Regions from separate parts of the Duganella vulcania genome, predicted to be linked through region 1. Evidence: predicted binding sites of a transcription regulator. Region 1 holds the regulator's gene; the other holds the start of a gene.
What was found. Region 1 encodes FliA, which starts transcription of late flagellar genes. Its sites were predicted from a motif close to CTAAAGTTTNNNNNNNNNNNGCCGNTA; they were not measured.
Positions count from the first base shown of each region.

Region 2: the regulator FliA is predicted to act here: its motif matches at 2,894-2,920, upstream of fliD (flagellar filament capping protein FliD).

Region 1 is NZ_WWCX01000006.1:20,843-28,731, reverse strand. Features, by position in the region: gene flhF (flagellar biosynthesis GTPase FlhF) at 1-1,422, shown strand, start outside; gene GTP90_RS06785 (MinD/ParA family ATP-binding protein) at 1,415-2,212, shown strand; gene GTP90_RS06780 (RNA polymerase sigma factor FliA) at 2,256-2,987, shown strand; gene GTP90_RS06775 (flagellar motor protein) at 2,969-3,715, shown strand; gene motD (flagellar motor protein MotD) at 3,717-4,493, shown strand; gene GTP90_RS06765 (flagella synthesis protein FlgN) at 4,512-4,988, opposite strand; gene flgM (flagellar biosynthesis anti-sigma factor FlgM) at 4,997-5,311, opposite strand; gene flgA (flagellar basal body P-ring formation chaperone FlgA) at 5,420-6,130, opposite strand; gene flgB (flagellar basal body rod protein FlgB) at 6,289-6,714, shown strand; gene flgC (flagellar basal body rod protein FlgC) at 6,717-7,124, shown strand; gene GTP90_RS06740 (flagellar hook assembly protein FlgD) at 7,141-7,845, shown strand; gene GTP90_RS06735 (flagellar hook protein FlgE) at 7,883-7,889, shown strand, end outside.
Region 2 is NZ_WWCX01000148.1:1,087-8,975, forward strand. Features, by position in the region: gene fliS (flagellar export chaperone FliS) at 1-145, opposite strand, end outside; gene fliD (flagellar filament capping protein FliD) at 174-2,858, opposite strand; gene GTP90_RS33525 (flagellar protein FlaG) at 3,057-3,446, opposite strand; gene GTP90_RS33530 (flagellin N-terminal helical domain-containing protein) at 3,537-5,096, opposite strand; gene GTP90_RS33535 (GGDEF domain-containing protein) at 5,389-6,972, opposite strand; gene GTP90_RS33540 (response regulator) at 7,111-7,758, opposite strand; partial or broken gene GTP90_RS33545 (ATP-binding protein) at 7,781-7,889, opposite strand, start outside.

The DNA.
Region 1 (7,889 bases):
ACTTCCCGCGAGGCGCTGCGCAAAGTCCGCGAATCGCTCGGCCCCGATGCCGTGATCCTGTCCAATCGCCAGGCCGATGGCGGCGTTGAAATCCTCGCGCTGGCCAACGACGATGCCGCTTCGCTGGCCATGCCGGCGCCGCACTCGCCAATGGCCGATCCGGCGCCGTCGCTCGACCTGAACACCGCCGCGCCGTATGGCCGCGCCGAGCAGCGCCTGGAGCCGCGCCTGGAACAGCGCATGGAACCCCGTTTCGAATCGAATATGCCAACCCCGGCGCCAGCCGCCCTGCCAGCGCAACCGGTGCGCCGCGTGGTGGCTTCCAATTCGTCGTTCGCCAGCGCCACCAAGGCCGCAGCCGCAGCCGCGGTGCCGGCGCCAGCGCCGGCCAAGGCCACGATCGATGCCGAGCAGATCGCCGCCCTGGTCAGCGCCGCCGTCGCCAGCGCCAAGCAGAACGCCGCCGCCGAGATGCAGGGCATGATGAGCGAAATCCGCGCCATGCGCGGCATGATGGAAACCCAGCTGGCCGAGATCTCCTGGGGCACCACGCAGGCGCGCGAGCCGCAGAAGGCCGCCGTGCTGCGCGAGATGCTGGCCGCCGGTTTCTCGGCCAGCCTGGCGCGCTACCTGATCGAAAAACTGCCGGCCAACCGCGACGCCGCCGACAGCCTGCGCTGGATCAAGAATGTCCTGACCCGCAACCTGCAAACCATGGCCAACGAAGACGCGCTGATCGAGCAGGGCGGTGTGTTCGCGCTGGTCGGTCCGACCGGCGTCGGCAAGACCACCAGCACCGCCAAGCTGGCCGCGCGCTGCGTGATGCGCCACGGCCCGGACAAGCTGGCCCTGATCACCACCGATGCCTACCGTATCGGCGCCCACGAGCAGCTGCGCATCTACGGCAAGATCCTCGGCGTGATGGTGCACTCGGTGAAGGACGAGGCCGACCTGCGCATCGCCCTGAAGGAACTGAAGAACAAGCACACGGTCTTGATCGACACGGTCGGCGTCAGCCAGCGCGACCAGATGGTGACCGAGCAGGTGTCGATGCTGCAAGGCGCAGGCTCCGACGTCAAGCGCCTGCTGTGCCTGAATGCGACGGCCACCCAGGAAACGCTGAACGAAGTGGTGCGCGCCTATCAGGGCAGCGGCCTGGCCGGCTGCATCATGACCAAGCTCGATGAAGCGGCCGCCATCGGCAACGTGCTGGACGTGGTGATCCGCCAGAAGCTCAACCTGTTCTACGTGTCGAACGGCCAGCGCGTGCCGGAAGACCTGCACCTGGCCGATCCGGCCTACCTGATCGACCGCGCTTTCAAGTTGAAACGCGACGCCGTCAACACCCAATACCTGGACGCCGAACTGCCGCTCCTGATGAGCAACGGTGAACCAGCGCTGCGCGAGGTGCACCTTGGCTAATTTCGATTTCGACCAGGCGGAGGGCCTGCGCCGCATGCTGGCGGGGCCGCAGCCCCGCATCGTCACCTTCCTGTCGGCCACGCCGCAGGACGACAAGGGCGCCATGCTGGTCAACCTGGGCGCCTCGCTGGCGCGCGCCGGCAACGACGTGCTGCTGGTCGATGCCTGCGCCAGCGCCCATGGCGTGGCCTCGCGCCTGGGCGTGGACGGCGGCGCCAGCCTGCTCAACGTGGCGCGCCAGGAGTGCGCGCTCAACCAGGTGATCCACCAGGTGCCGCAAGGGTTCTCTGTGGCGTCGATGACACGCGGCGTGCCGCGCAGCGGCCCGGACGAGACGCGCCGCCTGGCCAAGGCCTTCGATGTGCTGGCCAAGCAGACCGGCATCGTCATCGTCGACGGCGAGTTCGACGGCGTGGCCTTCCCGGTGCCGGTCATGGCCAGCTCGGAAATCGTGGTGCAGGTGTCGAATAGCGCTACCTCGATCAAGGCCGCGTACAGTATGATCAAGCGCCTGAACCAGGAGCTGGGACGGCGGCCGTTCGGAATTGTGGTCACCGGGGCTTCCGAATCGGAAGCAAAGGTGGTATACGATAACATGGCACAGGCGGCCAGCCGATACCTCGCGGTGAACCTCGTTTCGATGGGATCGGTGCCGGCGGATGAATACCTGCAGCGCGCCGCACGCTTGGGGCGTGCGGTGGTCGATGCGTTTCCGCTGGCCGGGGCTTCGGTCGCGTTTCGTCAACTGGCGGGGCGCTTCGCGCTGGCCAGCTCGCCATCTTTCCGTTAAGGGAGCATGACAATTTTAGCGCTTAATCAATAATAAACAGGCTATGTACACGGTCAAAGGGAAAGCGGACAAGGATTCTTTGCTGACGGAGCATATGCCGTTGGTCAAGCGCCTGGCCCATCACATGAAGGCGAAACTGCCGCCCAGCGTCGAAGTCGACGATCTGGTGCAAGCCGGGATGATCGGCCTGCTCGACGCCATCAGCCGTTACGAGGAAACGCATGGCGCCCAGTTCGAAACCTACGCCGTGCTGCGCATCCGCGGCGCCATGCTCGACGAGCTGCGCAACAGCGACTGGCTGCCGCGCTCGATGCGCCAGAACATGCGCAAGATCGAGACCGCGATGAGCACGCTGCAGCAGCGCCTGGGCCATCCGCCGACCGAGTCGGAAGTGGCCAAGATGCTCAAGCTGTCGCTGGCCGACTATCAGGAAATGCTGTCCGACGGCGGCGGCCACCAATTGGTGTACTACGAAGATTTTCACGACGACGACGGCAACGACAGCTTCCTCGACCGTTACTGCTCGGACGAGGAGAGCGACCCGCTGCGCTCGCTGCTGGACGGCGACTTCCGCCAGGCCGTGATCGACGCCATCGACGCGCTGCCGCCGCGCGAGAAGATCCTGATGGGGCTGTACTACGAAGAGGAGCTCAACTTGAAAGAAATCGGCGCCGTGATGGGCGTATCGGAATCGCGCGTATCGCAGCTGCATACGCAGGCCGTGGCGCGGTTGCGCGCCTCACTTCGGGAGCGGTCTTGGACTGGGCCAGCGTAGCCGGGGTGCTGCTGGCGCTGGCCGGCATCGTTGTCGGCCAGACGCTCGAGGGCGGCAAGCTCGGCTCGCTGCTGCAGCCGGCCGCGTTCGCGATCGTGGTCATCGGCACGTTTGGCGCGGTGATGCTGCAGACCCGCTTCAAGACTTTTTTGCGCGGCGTGCGCATGCTGCGGCTGGTGTTCGCGCCGCCGGCCGACACCCGCGCCGTGCTGGCGCGCGACATCAACGCCTGGAACCTGGCGGCGCGCCGCGACGGCCTGCTGTCGCTGGAGCGTTACATGCTGTCGTCCAAGGACCAGTTCAACACCAAGGGCTTGCGCCTGATCGTCGACGGCATCAACCCCGACAAGCTGCGCCAGATCCTCGACACCGAGATCACCGCCTACGAAACCGAGGAGCGCCAGGCGGTGCGCATCTGGGAATCGGCGGCCGGCTATTCGCCCACCATCGGCATCCTGGGCGCGGTGCTGGGCCTGATCCACGTGATGGAAAATCTCACCGATCCAAGCAAGCTGGGCTCGGGCATCGCGGTGGCCTTCGTGTCGACCATCTACGGTGTCGGCCTGGCCAACCTGTTCTTCTACCCGATCGCCAACAAGCTCAAGGCCATCGTGACGCAGGCCGTGCACCAGCAGGAGATCGCCGCCGCCGTGTTCTACGACATCGCCACCGGCGACCACACGCGCGTCATCGACGAGCGCATCGCCACGCTGCTGCGGGAACACTGACATGCAGAACCGCCGCGCCCGCAGGAAGTTCGACGACGAGCCGGAGAACCACGAGCGCTGGCTGATTTCCTATGCCGACTTCATCACGCTGCTGTTCGCCTTCTTTGTTGTCATGTATGCGATCTCGGTGGTCAACATCGGCCGCTACAAGGTGCTGTCGGTCGCGCTGGGGGACGCCTTCGGCGGCGCCGGTTCGGCCAAGCCGGTCACCACCGAGGTGCCCAACCTGCCCATCCCCAATCCCAACCTGCGCCGCCACGCCGAACTGCTGCGCAAGGAAAAAACCCAGATGACCAAGCTGGCGCAGGACTTGTTGTCCACGCTGGCGCCGCTGGTCAAGGAGGGCAAGGTGCGCGTCACGCAGAACAGCCGCGGCGTCAGCGTCGAGATCAACGCCTCGGTGCTGTTCGATCCGGGCGACGCGCGCCTGACCAGCGAATCGACCGAAGCCTTGCGCGCCGTGGCCGGCCTGCTCAAGAGCGACGACCACAATGTGCAGGTGGAGGGCCATACCGACAACCAGCCGATCCGCAACGCGCTGTTCCCGTCCAACTGGGAGCTGTCGGCGGTGCGCGCCAGCAGCGTGGTGCGGCTGTTCATCGACGCCGGCGTGGCGCCGGGACGCTTGACCGCGGTGGGCTTCAGCTCGAACGTGCCGGTGGCGTCGAACGACAATCCGATCGGCCGCGCGCGCAACCGCCGCGTGGCGGTCACGATCTTGTCCGGTATTCCGGATACGGTGACGGAGTTGCCGACGCCGGCGCCGGCTCAGCAGTAGATAAAATAAAAGCGCAGATCAGCCGGCCAGGAAACCGCGGCTGCGGGGCAGGGTGGTGGACAGGCCGCCAGGGCCGTAGAAATTGTTGGCGCCGGCCGATTGCGGACGCAGCGCCTGCAGCGCGCCTTGCGTATGGCCCATCTGCTTGTTGATCAGCATGCCGTTGATGCGGTTGAGTTCCTTGGCTTCGCGCGCGTGGTGCTGCAGCGCCTGCCACAGGGCGGTGGCTTCGGCGGCGTCGGCGCCGCTGGCGGCAACCCAGGCATCCATGCCGGCTTCCTCGGCCGGGTAGCCGGCCTTGCCCAGGGCGCGGTGGCGCTGGGCCGACAACAGGGTCATCTGCGTGACCAGTGCCGATTTCTTCGTGGTGACCGCCGTCAGGCCGTCGATTTCCGCCGCCACCAGGTGTTGCTGTTCCTGCTTCAGGACGCCCAGCAGGGTCGTCATGATCTGTTCTTCTTCACGCAGGCTGTTCAGCGGGGTAGCGGTTGACATGGTATTACCTATCGTTTGCGAGAGTGCAGCAGATCCTTGACTGTATCCAGCAAGCCATCCGCCACTTTTTCCGAGTTGACCTGGAACTGACCGTCGGCAATCGCCAGCTTAATGCGCTCGACCTTCTTGGTATCGAACACAGCGTTGGCGCCGCCGGCCGCACTGGCCGCCAATGCCTGGCCTTGCGGCGACAGGCGCACATTGTCGGACGTTGCAGGCGTCGCCGGGGCGGCCGCCTTGTCCGCGCCGCGCGCGGTCGAGGTGGAAGCCGGGGACGACGACGGCAAGCCGGTCGTGCTCTTCAATGTATCGTTGATTTTCACAGCATTATCCTTCTCTGGTAGGAGTACGAAACTCCGGGATCTGAGTCTATAACGGCGGGCGCGCGCGAAACTTTAGCGTTGCCTTACCGTCCGATCCCCGGCGTTCCGTCAAAACGCCACCTCCACCAGCCCGCCTGCCTTGGCGATCCCGGTGATTTGTTGCCCACCGGAAGTTTTTACCTGGACTACCTGGCCGTCGCCGGCCGTGCTCATGGCGCGGGCCTCGGCCGAGACGCTGAAGCCGTTGCCGCTGGAAACCAGCCGCACCAGTTGCCCGGATTGCACCACCGGCTTGCTGCGCAGCGTGTCCAGGCGTAGCGGCGTGCCTGGCGGCAGTGAAATATTGGTGCTGCGGCCAATCACCTGGCCCATGTCGGTGGCGATGCCGGCCGGCAGCGCGGTCAGGTCGCCCTTCAAGGTCACCAGCTGGCTGGCCTCGATGGCCTGGCCCTGGGCCAGCGGGGCGGCGCTGGCGATGTACTCGCCGACCACGGTGACCGTGGCTTGAATATATACCGTCCAGGCCGTTGGTGTCGCACAGCGCACGCCGACCGTGGTCTTGCCCCAGGCGCGCGCGCCGGGCATGAAGAACGCCTGCGGATCGGGGCAGGCGGCCAGGTTCATGCGCGGGTCGATGGCGCCCACGGCGACCGTCACCTGGCCCGGCAGGCCGCCGCTTTGCACCTGCAGGAATTGTTCGACGCTGCGCTTGAGCGCGGCGGCGTCCTGGCGCAGCGGCGCCGCTTGCTGGGATTGAGCTTGGGCGTGGGCCGCCGGCAGCAGGGTCAGCAGGGCGGCGGTGATGAGCAGTCGTTTCATGGCGTGAGAGTCCCCTTCAATGTTGCCATCATAGTCTGGCGGCCTGGACTTGAAGCCTTGAATAGGACCGAAAAGCAGTGGCTTATCGCTCGATCGTTACCGCCGGCAACTCCGTATCATCGATCCTGTCATAACAAGTGCGTCCATTGGGAGCTGCCATGGTTGGGAAACTCGACGATTACCTGCGCTTTAACGAAGCCGCGCTGAGCCTGCGCTCTCAGCGGCAGAGCGTGCTCGCCTCGAACATCGCCAACGGCGACACGCCCAACTACAAGGCCCGCGACATCGATTTTTCCAGCGCCATGAAGGCCGCGCTGGACAAGGCCAGCCCCAGCGCCAACGCCACCTTGAAGACCACCGCCAGCAAGCATTACCCCAACCCTCCGCAAGACGGTACGACGATGGCGGACGGCACGCCGCTGCTGTATCGCGGCGTGGTGCAGGGCGCGGTCGACGGCAACACGGTCGACATGGATGTGGAACGCAACCAGTTCGCCGACAACGCCATCCGCTACGAGGCTGGCATCACCGCAATCAACGCCCAGATCAAGACCATGATGGCGGCGATACAGGGAGGTAGCTGATCATGTCGCTGTTTAATATTTTCAATGTTTCAGGTTCGGCCATGAGCGCCCAGGCGCAACGGCTCAACGTGGTGGCGTCCAACCTGGCCAATGCCGACAGCGCCACCAGCGCCAGCGGCGAGGCCTACCGCGCGCGCCAGGTGGTGTTCGAGGCCACCACGCCGACCGACGGCGGGGCCTCGACCGGGGTGCGGGTCAAGCAGGTGGTGGAAGACCAGTCGCCGATGAAGCAGATGTACGACCCCAAGCATCCGATGGCCGACGACAAGGGCTATGTGACCATGCCCAACGTGAACGTGGTCGACGAGATGGTCAACATGCTGTCGGCCTCGCGGTCCTACCAGACCAACGTCGAGACGATGAACGCGGCCAAGACGCTGCTGCTTAAAACCCTGACCATCGGCCAGTAATTCTTAAGAGGACACCATGACTATCAGCGGAGTGATCGACACGCCAGTGGCGGCGCCGATCAATACAACCAACACCGGCAGCACCACCAAGTCCACCACCGATGTCGGCGCGGACCAGGACAAGTTCATGAAGCTGCTGGTGACGCAGCTGAAGAACCAGGATCCGCTGAACCCGATGGACAACGCGGCCATGACCAGCCAGCTGGCCCAGCTGTCGACCGTGACCGGCATCAACAAGGTCAACGCCACGCTGGAATCGCTGCGTACCGACCAGGCCGCCTCGCAATCGCTGACCGCGACCAACCTGATCGGCAAGGGCGTGCTGGTGGCGGGCAAGGGGGTCGACCTGACGACCAGCACCGACAGCGCCGGCAACACCACCAGCACCAGCGTGTTCGGCATCGACCTGGCCTCGCCGGCCGAGAGCGTGACGATCTCGATCCAGGACAAGGCCGGCGCCGTGGTGCGCACCATGAGCATGAAGAGCACCGACGTCGGCACCTACCCGATCACCTGGGACGGCACCACCGACGCCAAGACCGCCGCGCCGGCCGGCAGCTACACCTTCACGGTGAAGGCGGTGAGCGCCGGCAAGACCCTGACCGACGCCACGCCGTTGCAACTGGCGGCGGTGGCCAGCGTGTCGACCGGCAGCGGCGGCGTCAAGCTGAATACCTCGCTCGGACAGTTCGCGATGTCCGATATCAAAGAAGTTTTGTAACGCAGTTCACACGTCATACCTAGCATAGGGGAATACCATGTTCC
Region 2 (7,889 bases), on a different contig from region 1:
GCATGCCGTTCAGCGCGCTGCTCAGCGCCACCAGGGCGCCGTCGAACAGCATGACGATCAGCTTGTGAGGACTGGCGGCCACCACGCCGGTTTCCATGCCAACCTTGGCATAGGCGTGCACGCCAGTTTGTCGCGATCCGAACATACTCTGTCTCCTGTTAAAGCGTCAGCGGCTATTGCTTGGCAAGCGCCGCGAACTGTTGCGCCAAGAATGACGCGGTGGTATTCATGCTGGCGATCGAGGTGTCGAGCGCCGAGTACTGGGCGCGGTAACGCGCTTCGATGTCGACCAGGCGGGAGGCGAACGCGTCCTTCTGCTTGCCGATGTCCTTGACCGAATTGTTCAGGCCTGTGGTGCGGCCAGCGATCAGGCCGCTACCGCCCAGGTAACCCGCCGCCAGCGTGTTGAGCTGGTAGGCATACCCCTGCGAGAAACCGAAGCTGCCGCGCGAACCGATAGTGTCGCCTGTGATTGTCAGTTTGAGGCCGTCGATCGGCGCGCCCGGCGAACCGGTCAGTGTCTGGCCGCTGCCGGTGGCGGTGTAGCCGCCGATGGTGCCGGCCACGTCGAGTCCATCTACCGAGCTGGCGCCTCCGAAGACGGCGGAAATGTCGGTGCCGCTGACTGTGCTGATCTGCAAGTTCGATTTCGAGCCGTACAGGGTCGAGGCCAGCTTCAGCTTGCCATCGTCACCGACCGTGGCGGCGACGGTGGAACCTGCGGTAGAGAAGGCGCTGACGCCGTTGATGGCCGATTGCAGCAGTGTCGCCAGTTGGCTGGGATTGTAGCTACCGGCAGGCAAGGAAATGGTGGCGGTGTTGGCCAGTGTGGCTGGCTTGGTGTCGTTCAGCGTCACGGTCCACGAGGTGTCGGCGCCGATCACGGTTTCAGCCGGCAGCACGGTTGCGCCCTGCAGGACGCCCTGCGTGGCGAGTTGGGTGATATCGATCGCGTAGTCGCCAGCTTGGGTCTTGCCGCTGGAACTGACGAACTTGATGTCCGGGTCGCTGCTATGGCCGACCGCCGCGAACAGGCCGGCAATGTCGCCATAGTTGCTGGCGATCGCCTTGTTCAGTTTGCTGTTGTCCAGCGTCAGCGTGCCGTCTTTCTGAAAGGATATGCCGATCTGCGATAGGTTGGTCAGACTGCTGCCTTTGAGGCCGGTGATCGAGGCGCCGAGTTGGTGGCGGATCGACGCCTGCAGATTGCGCAGGGTACTGTCTCCGAGCAATGGGCCGCCAGTCTTGGTGTCGGGATTGTACGCGCCCAGCGTGGTGATCTGACTGCTGAGATCGTTGTAGGCCTTGACGAAGCTGGTGACCGAAGCGGTGAGCGAGGCGGTATCCTTGGAGACCGTCAGGCTGGAACTGCCGACTTTGAGCGCGCTGATGGTCACACCGGTGATGGCGCCGGAGATGCCCGTAGTGGAGCTGGTGACGGCGATGCCGTTGACGGACGCCTTGGTGTCTGCGGCGGCCGCCTTCTGGCTCAGGTTCTGCGTGCCGGCCGGATCGTAGCTCAACAGGCTGACCAAGGCGCCATCGGGAGGGTTGCCTCCGGTGCCAGCCAAGGTGATTTTCATCGTCGAACTCAGGCCGGTGTCGCTTGCGGTCAGGATCAGGTGGTTGGGCGTAGCCCCGGTGCCGGTGCTGCCGTCCGAGACGATGCTGGCGGTAACGCCGAAGCCCCCTTTGTTGATCGCCGCCATGATGCCCTGCAGCGTGTTGTTGCTGCTGTCGATGACGATGTTGCCGCTGGTGCGGCTGGAGTCGGACGCGAAGCCGGCCCCCAGGTAGGCGCCGCCGACGCCGGCTGTGAAGCCGGCGCCGGCCGGATTGGTGCCGCCGACGGTGATCGGGCTGCCGTCGGCCGACACCAGTGAGATCGACCCCACCGCGGTGGTGCTGGAACCGATGTTGGCGCCGCCGATGTTGCCGATGCCACCAGTCACGCTGCCCGACACCGCTTCGGCGATGGCGATGTTGCTGCCGTCGGCGTTGGTGAACTGCAGGTCGCCGCCGGCGGCGGTGCCCGTCACCGTGATGTTGGCGTCGGCCAGCGCGCGCGCCACGGCGGTGTTGCCCGTCAGCGCGGCGTCGAGCGCGGCGGCGGTGACACCGCTGCCGCCCGCTACGCCGGCCGCTTGGGCGGCTATTTCCACCCCGCCGACCGTCAGCGAATAGGTGCCGCCGCCGCTTGTATCGACGGCGCCGAAACTGGAGGCGCCACCGCCGCCGAACAGTGTGGCGCTGGTGACGGTGGGCGCGGCCTTGGCCGACACACCGGTGGTGGTGCTTTTGGCATTGATGGCGTCGGCCAGCAGGCGGGCACTGCGGGTGGTGCCGTCGGTGCTGATTGCGGTGTTGTTAATGCTGAGCGAGCCCGGTGTCAGGCCTCCGCTGCTCAGGCTGGCCCCGAGCGCGGTGCCGGCGATGCCGAAGGTGCCGCCGCTGATCGTGCCCAGCGAGAAGTTGATCGTGGTCTTGCCACCGAGGCCGATGGCCGCCGTGGTACTTTTGTAACCGGCGGAGGCCAGCGTCTGCGCTTGGGCGATCTGGGTGACATTGATGCGGTAGTTGCCCGGCTGGGCGGTGCTGTTGGCGGTGGCCGTTAGCACGGAGGAATCGCTGGGGGTGCTAGTGAGCGACTGGAAGCCGGACAGGGAACTCAGGCTGCTGAGCGAGCTCTGGAAGGTGCCGAGAGCGCTCGACAAATTGCCGAACGCGGACACCTTCGCCAGATAACTGGCCGATTTCTTGTCGTAATCGGCCAACGGCTGCGACTCCACTGCCATCAGCTTGCTGACGATGTCGTCGACCTTGAGGCCAGAGCCGATGCCCGCTGAAGAGATGCCCACGATGTGCTCCTAAGTAAAGCAATAATATAAGACAATATCGGCAGAATCAAACCGGACTTGAGAGGGGAGAATACCTGCCAGTTCAGGCAAAGCTGAAAAAACGGGCAGCGAAGGGGACGTGGCGGGGCAGTGGGCAGGCGCTCCCGGTGTCAGGATGCCATGCATGGGAAAAAAGCGGCGCGCGCGAGCGCGGCCGCTTCAGGCGGTTTGCTGGATCAGCAAACCGGAGTTGCTGGACTTCGACTCCAGCGATTTGGCGATTTCCAGCGCTTCGGGCGAGGGAATCTGGCGCAGCACTTCCTTGGTGGTCTGGTCGATCACCTTGACCACGGTGCGCTTGGTGTCGCTGTCGACCGAGAATTCCAGGCCTTGCGACTTGGCTTGCGCCGACTTGTTCAGCTGCGACACGGCCTGGTTGACCTGCTCCAGCGTCGGTACATTGGCCGGGCCTTTGACGGCGGCCGCTGTTTCCACGGCAGTGGCTGGTGCGCGCGTGGCGCCTTGCGCAGCGACATCGCCGCCAGCGGCTGTGGCCGGGCGGTCTACTGGGCGGGCCTGGGTGGCCGAGCCGATGGTATCGATAGTCATGATGCTTCCTTTGTGAAAAATCCCCGACTGAATAAATCAGCCGGGGAACCTAGTCAGGGTGACCTTGTCGGGTCAATCCTTCCCCGGATTTTAGCCACGCAGCAGGGACAGCACGCCGTTCGGCAGCGAGTTGGCCTGGGCCAGGATGGCGGTACCAGCTTGTTGCAGGATCTGGCCGCGGGTCAGGTTGGCCGTTTCCGACGCGAAGTCGGTATCTTGAATCCGGCTACGCGAAGCGGACAAGTTCTCCGTCGTCGTGTTCAGGTTCGAGATCGTCGACGCAAAACGGTTTTGAATCGCACCGAGCGCCGCACGGTTGCTGTTGATCGAGTTCAGCGCCGAGTCGATGGTCTTCAGCGCAGCGTTCGAGCCATCCACGGTGCTGACGTCGATTTTCGAGACGGACTGCAGATCGCTGCCGACGGTAGTGCCGCCAGTGATCACGCCGACCGTGCTGGTGATCGAGAAGCCGGAGTCCGACGAAAATTCGACGCGACCACCGACCGCTGCCGAGCCGCCGGTAGCCAGTGAGACGGTGGTGGCCGAAGGCGAACCGCCGATGTCCGCGCCGCGCACGGTGGCCGATTGCAGTGCCACGTCACCGGTCTGGGAGGACAACTGAATATTGTTGCCCGTGCTGTCGACCAATTGCAGTTCTTTTTTGCCGGTTGCGTCCAGCTTGACGCTGGCGGTGACGTTGGTGGTCGCGGTCTGGGCATTGACAGCCTGGGCCAAGGCCGACAGGTCGCCACCGACCACTTTGGCGCTAATGGTGACAGCCTTGGAGTTTGGATCGTTGGCGATCGAGTTAGCGCCGCGCAACTGGAAGTTGACCGAGCCGTCGACGACGCCAGCGATGGTGGCGACGGTTTTGGCCTGCGCCGTCACGCCGGTGGTGCCGGAGGCGGCGTTCACTTTGGCGGCGGTGGAGGCGGCGGTGTCGCCGTTGACCGGAGGGGTAGCGCCCAGCTGCGGTGCCTTGACGAAGATGTCTTGGGTGGTGCCGGCACCGGACTTGATGGTCAGCGTTTCGTCGGCGGTCAGCAGGTTGGCGGCATCGGCGGTGTCGAGGTTGGCATTGGCGCCGGTAACGGCCTGCGACAGCGAGGTGGCCGTATCGACCGGCTTGATGGTGTTGTTGCCGATGTCGCTGGCCCGGGCGCTCTGCACACCGATGTTAATGGTTTGGCCCGAGTTGGCGCCGACCTGGAACTGGGTACTGGTCAGGCTGCCGTCGAGTACGTTCTGGCCGTTGAACTGGGTGCTGGTGGCAACGCGGTCGAGCTCTTTCGACAGAGCGCCCACCTCGTTCTGGATCGATTGGCGATCCGATGCGGAGTTACTGCCGTTGGCGGACTGGACTGCCAGTTCGCGGATACGCTGCAGCAGGTCGCCTGCGGTGCTCAAGCCACCCTCGGCCGTTTGAGCCAGCGAGATACCGTCGTTGGCGTTACGTGCAGCCGTGGTATTGCCGCGAATTTGCGAAGTGAAGCGTTCCGAAATGGCCAGACCTGCGGCGTCGTCTTTTGCGCTGTTGATGCGCAGACCCGAGGACAGGCGTTGCAGCGAAGTCGACAGGTTTGCTTGCGACGTGGTCAGGTTACGTTGCGAATTCAGCGATGCAATATTAGTGTTGATGACTTGTGCCATGATGTTTCTCCAAAATACGATTCGGCGATATGCTCAGTTCCCATTGGTCTGTCTCCACATTCCGAGACATTCAAACCGCTGTTGTAACTGGTAACGGTTGCCCAGTGGGAAAATTAAGGGCAAAAAAAGCGGGAAATTTTCGATTTCAGGGCTAAAGTTCATCGCACATGCCCGTTTAAACGACCGCGTTCGCGGAATCTTTAGGGCAAAAATAATTATTTTTCGACCTTGTTTTTGGGCAAAAAAAAGCCCGGCGGGCGCCGGGCTGGAATAAAAATGACAATAAACGGGGCTAGTCGGCCACCACCACCCGGTTTTTGCCGGTCTGCTTGGCGGTGTACATGGCCTTGTCGGCGCGCTTGACCAGCTCGGTCTGCTCCTCGTTGGGACGGCGCAGCGCCACCCCGGCCGAGAAGGTGATCAGCACCTTCTCGTTATCGTGCAGGAAGAAGTGCTTGGTCAGTTCGCGCTGCAAACGGGTCATCGTGCTGGCGGCCGCCTCGACCGAGGTCTCCGGCATCAGGATCAGGAATTCCTCGCCGCCGAAGCGGGCAATCACGTCCATCGAGCGCAGCGTGTCCTTGACGATCTTGACCAGGTGCTTGAGCGCGGCGTCGCCGGCGATGTGGCCGTAGGTATCGTTGAGCTTTTTGAAATCGTCCAGGTCGAGGATGGCGATGCACAGCGGCGTGCCGCGGCGGTCGGCGCGCGCGGTCTCGCGCTCGAACACGTCGTCCAGGCCCCGGCGGTTGAGGCTGCCGGTCAGCTGGTCTTCGCGCACCAGCTCGCTCAAATGCTGCAGCTTGGCCTCCAGCGCGTGGATGCGGTTCTCGGCGTCCTGCACCTCCTGGCGCGCCAAGACCATCTTGTCGCGCGCCTTGAGCGCCTCGCTCTGCACCAGCCGGGTTTCCTTGAGCACCTCGTCGAGTATGTTGTTGAGCTCGGCGATGTTGTCGGCCTTGCTGATCTTTTCCGAGTAGCCGCCGATCTTCTCGTGGAAGTCGCCGGTCGAGGCCGCGACCTGGCCGAGCCGGTCGATGAAGGTCATCATCATGTTCTTGACGGTGAGCTTGACGTCCGACAGGCTGTGCTTGAGCTGGCCCTGCTTGTAGATCACTTCCTTCAGGCTGCGCGTGGCTTCCTCCAGCGCGCGCACGTCGATCGGGCCGGTGATCAGGTTCTGCACCGATTCGATCTGGCCGCGCAGCCAGCTGTCGTCGTCAAGCAGCTCGCTGACATTCTCCAGCAGCAGCTTGAACAGGCGCAGCAGCAGTTCCTGCTGTTCGCCGCTGTCGCCGCCGCGCAGCTCGATCTGGTAGCACAGCTGCTTGAGGCGCACGGCGATCTCGGCCAGCGCCTCCTCGCTGTGGGCCAGCTTGGTGGCCGCGCCCAGCGATTCGGCCTCGGCCACCAGCACCGGCGCGCCCGACAGCAGCGACGCCACCGCGAAGGTCAGGGTGCGGCTGAGCAGGTCGCGCAGCGTGCGGCTTTGCTCGTCCTCCGGCGCCAGGCCGGCCAGCTCGATGCCGCCCTTCTTGCTGACGAAGTGTTTTTCCACCAGCTGCGACAGCGCCTTGGCGTAGCCCTCCCAGTCGCGCGACTTGACGGCGCGGTTGAAGCGGCGGCCGAAGTCGGCCAGGTCGCCGGTGTTCTCGGTCAGGCGGGTGGCGAACTGGCTCAGCACCGATTCCGGCCCGGGATCGACCGCGCCCAGCGGCGCGGTCGCGGCCGGCTCGGCGGCGATGCCGGCGATTTCGTGGTAGATGTCGCGGTAGGCTTCCGGCGTCGGCGCGATGCGGCGCACGGCCAGGCGCTTGAACGCCTCGCGCGCGATGTCGGCCGGATTCTGCTCGGGAGTGGAGGATTTGCTGGACATCAGATGCTGCCTCTTAAAGGTTTGTTCATTAAACCATATTAAGCCCGCGTCCCGGTCGGCATAGCCTGAATAAAAGGGTGGAATGTGGCTTTCATCAGGGTATCAAGTGTGGGCATTCCGGCAAGCGCCCGCCGATGCCTATTCGATCAGCTGGTTCTTGATGGCGTAGTGGGTCAGTTCCGCGCTGTTTTTCAGCTTCATCTTGACCAGCAGCCGGGCCCGGTACTCGCTGACGGTCTTGACCGACAGCGACAGTTCCTTGGCGATCATGCCGACCGTCTTGCCGGAGGCGATCATGGTCAGGGTCTGGTATTCGCGGTCGGACAGGCTGTCGTGCGGCGGCGCCTCGTGGTCCTCGCCGACGTGGTTGGCCAGCTCCTGCGCCAGCGCCGGGCTGATGTACTTGAGGCCGCCGGCCACCTGGCGGATCGCCGTCACCAGCTCGCGCGGCGCGCTCTGCTTGGTGAGATAGCCGGCCGCGCCGGCCTTGAGCGAGCGGATCGCGTACTGGTCCTCGCGGTGCATGGACAGCATCAGCACCGCCAGCTCCGGCTTTTCCTTCTTGATCTGCTTGAGCACCTCGATGCCGCTGCGGTCGGGCATGGAGATGTCGAGCAGCATGACCTGGCAGTCGGCCTTGCGGAACAGCTTGATGGCGTCCAGGCCGTTCTCGGCCTCGCCGGCCACGACGATGTCGCGCGTCTCGGCCAGGATTTGTTTCAAGCCTTCCCGCACGATGGCGTGGTCGTCGGCAATGAAGACCTTGATGATGGCTTTTTCTGACATGTGACTCTCTATTGATCTTTTGCTATTTCACGGCAGAAATATTTTCACCCGCTATTGTAGCGCCGGCGGCCGCCCCGATGAGGGCCGCGCGCGCGCTTTCGTGCTTAATTTTGATGGACACCACGGTGCCG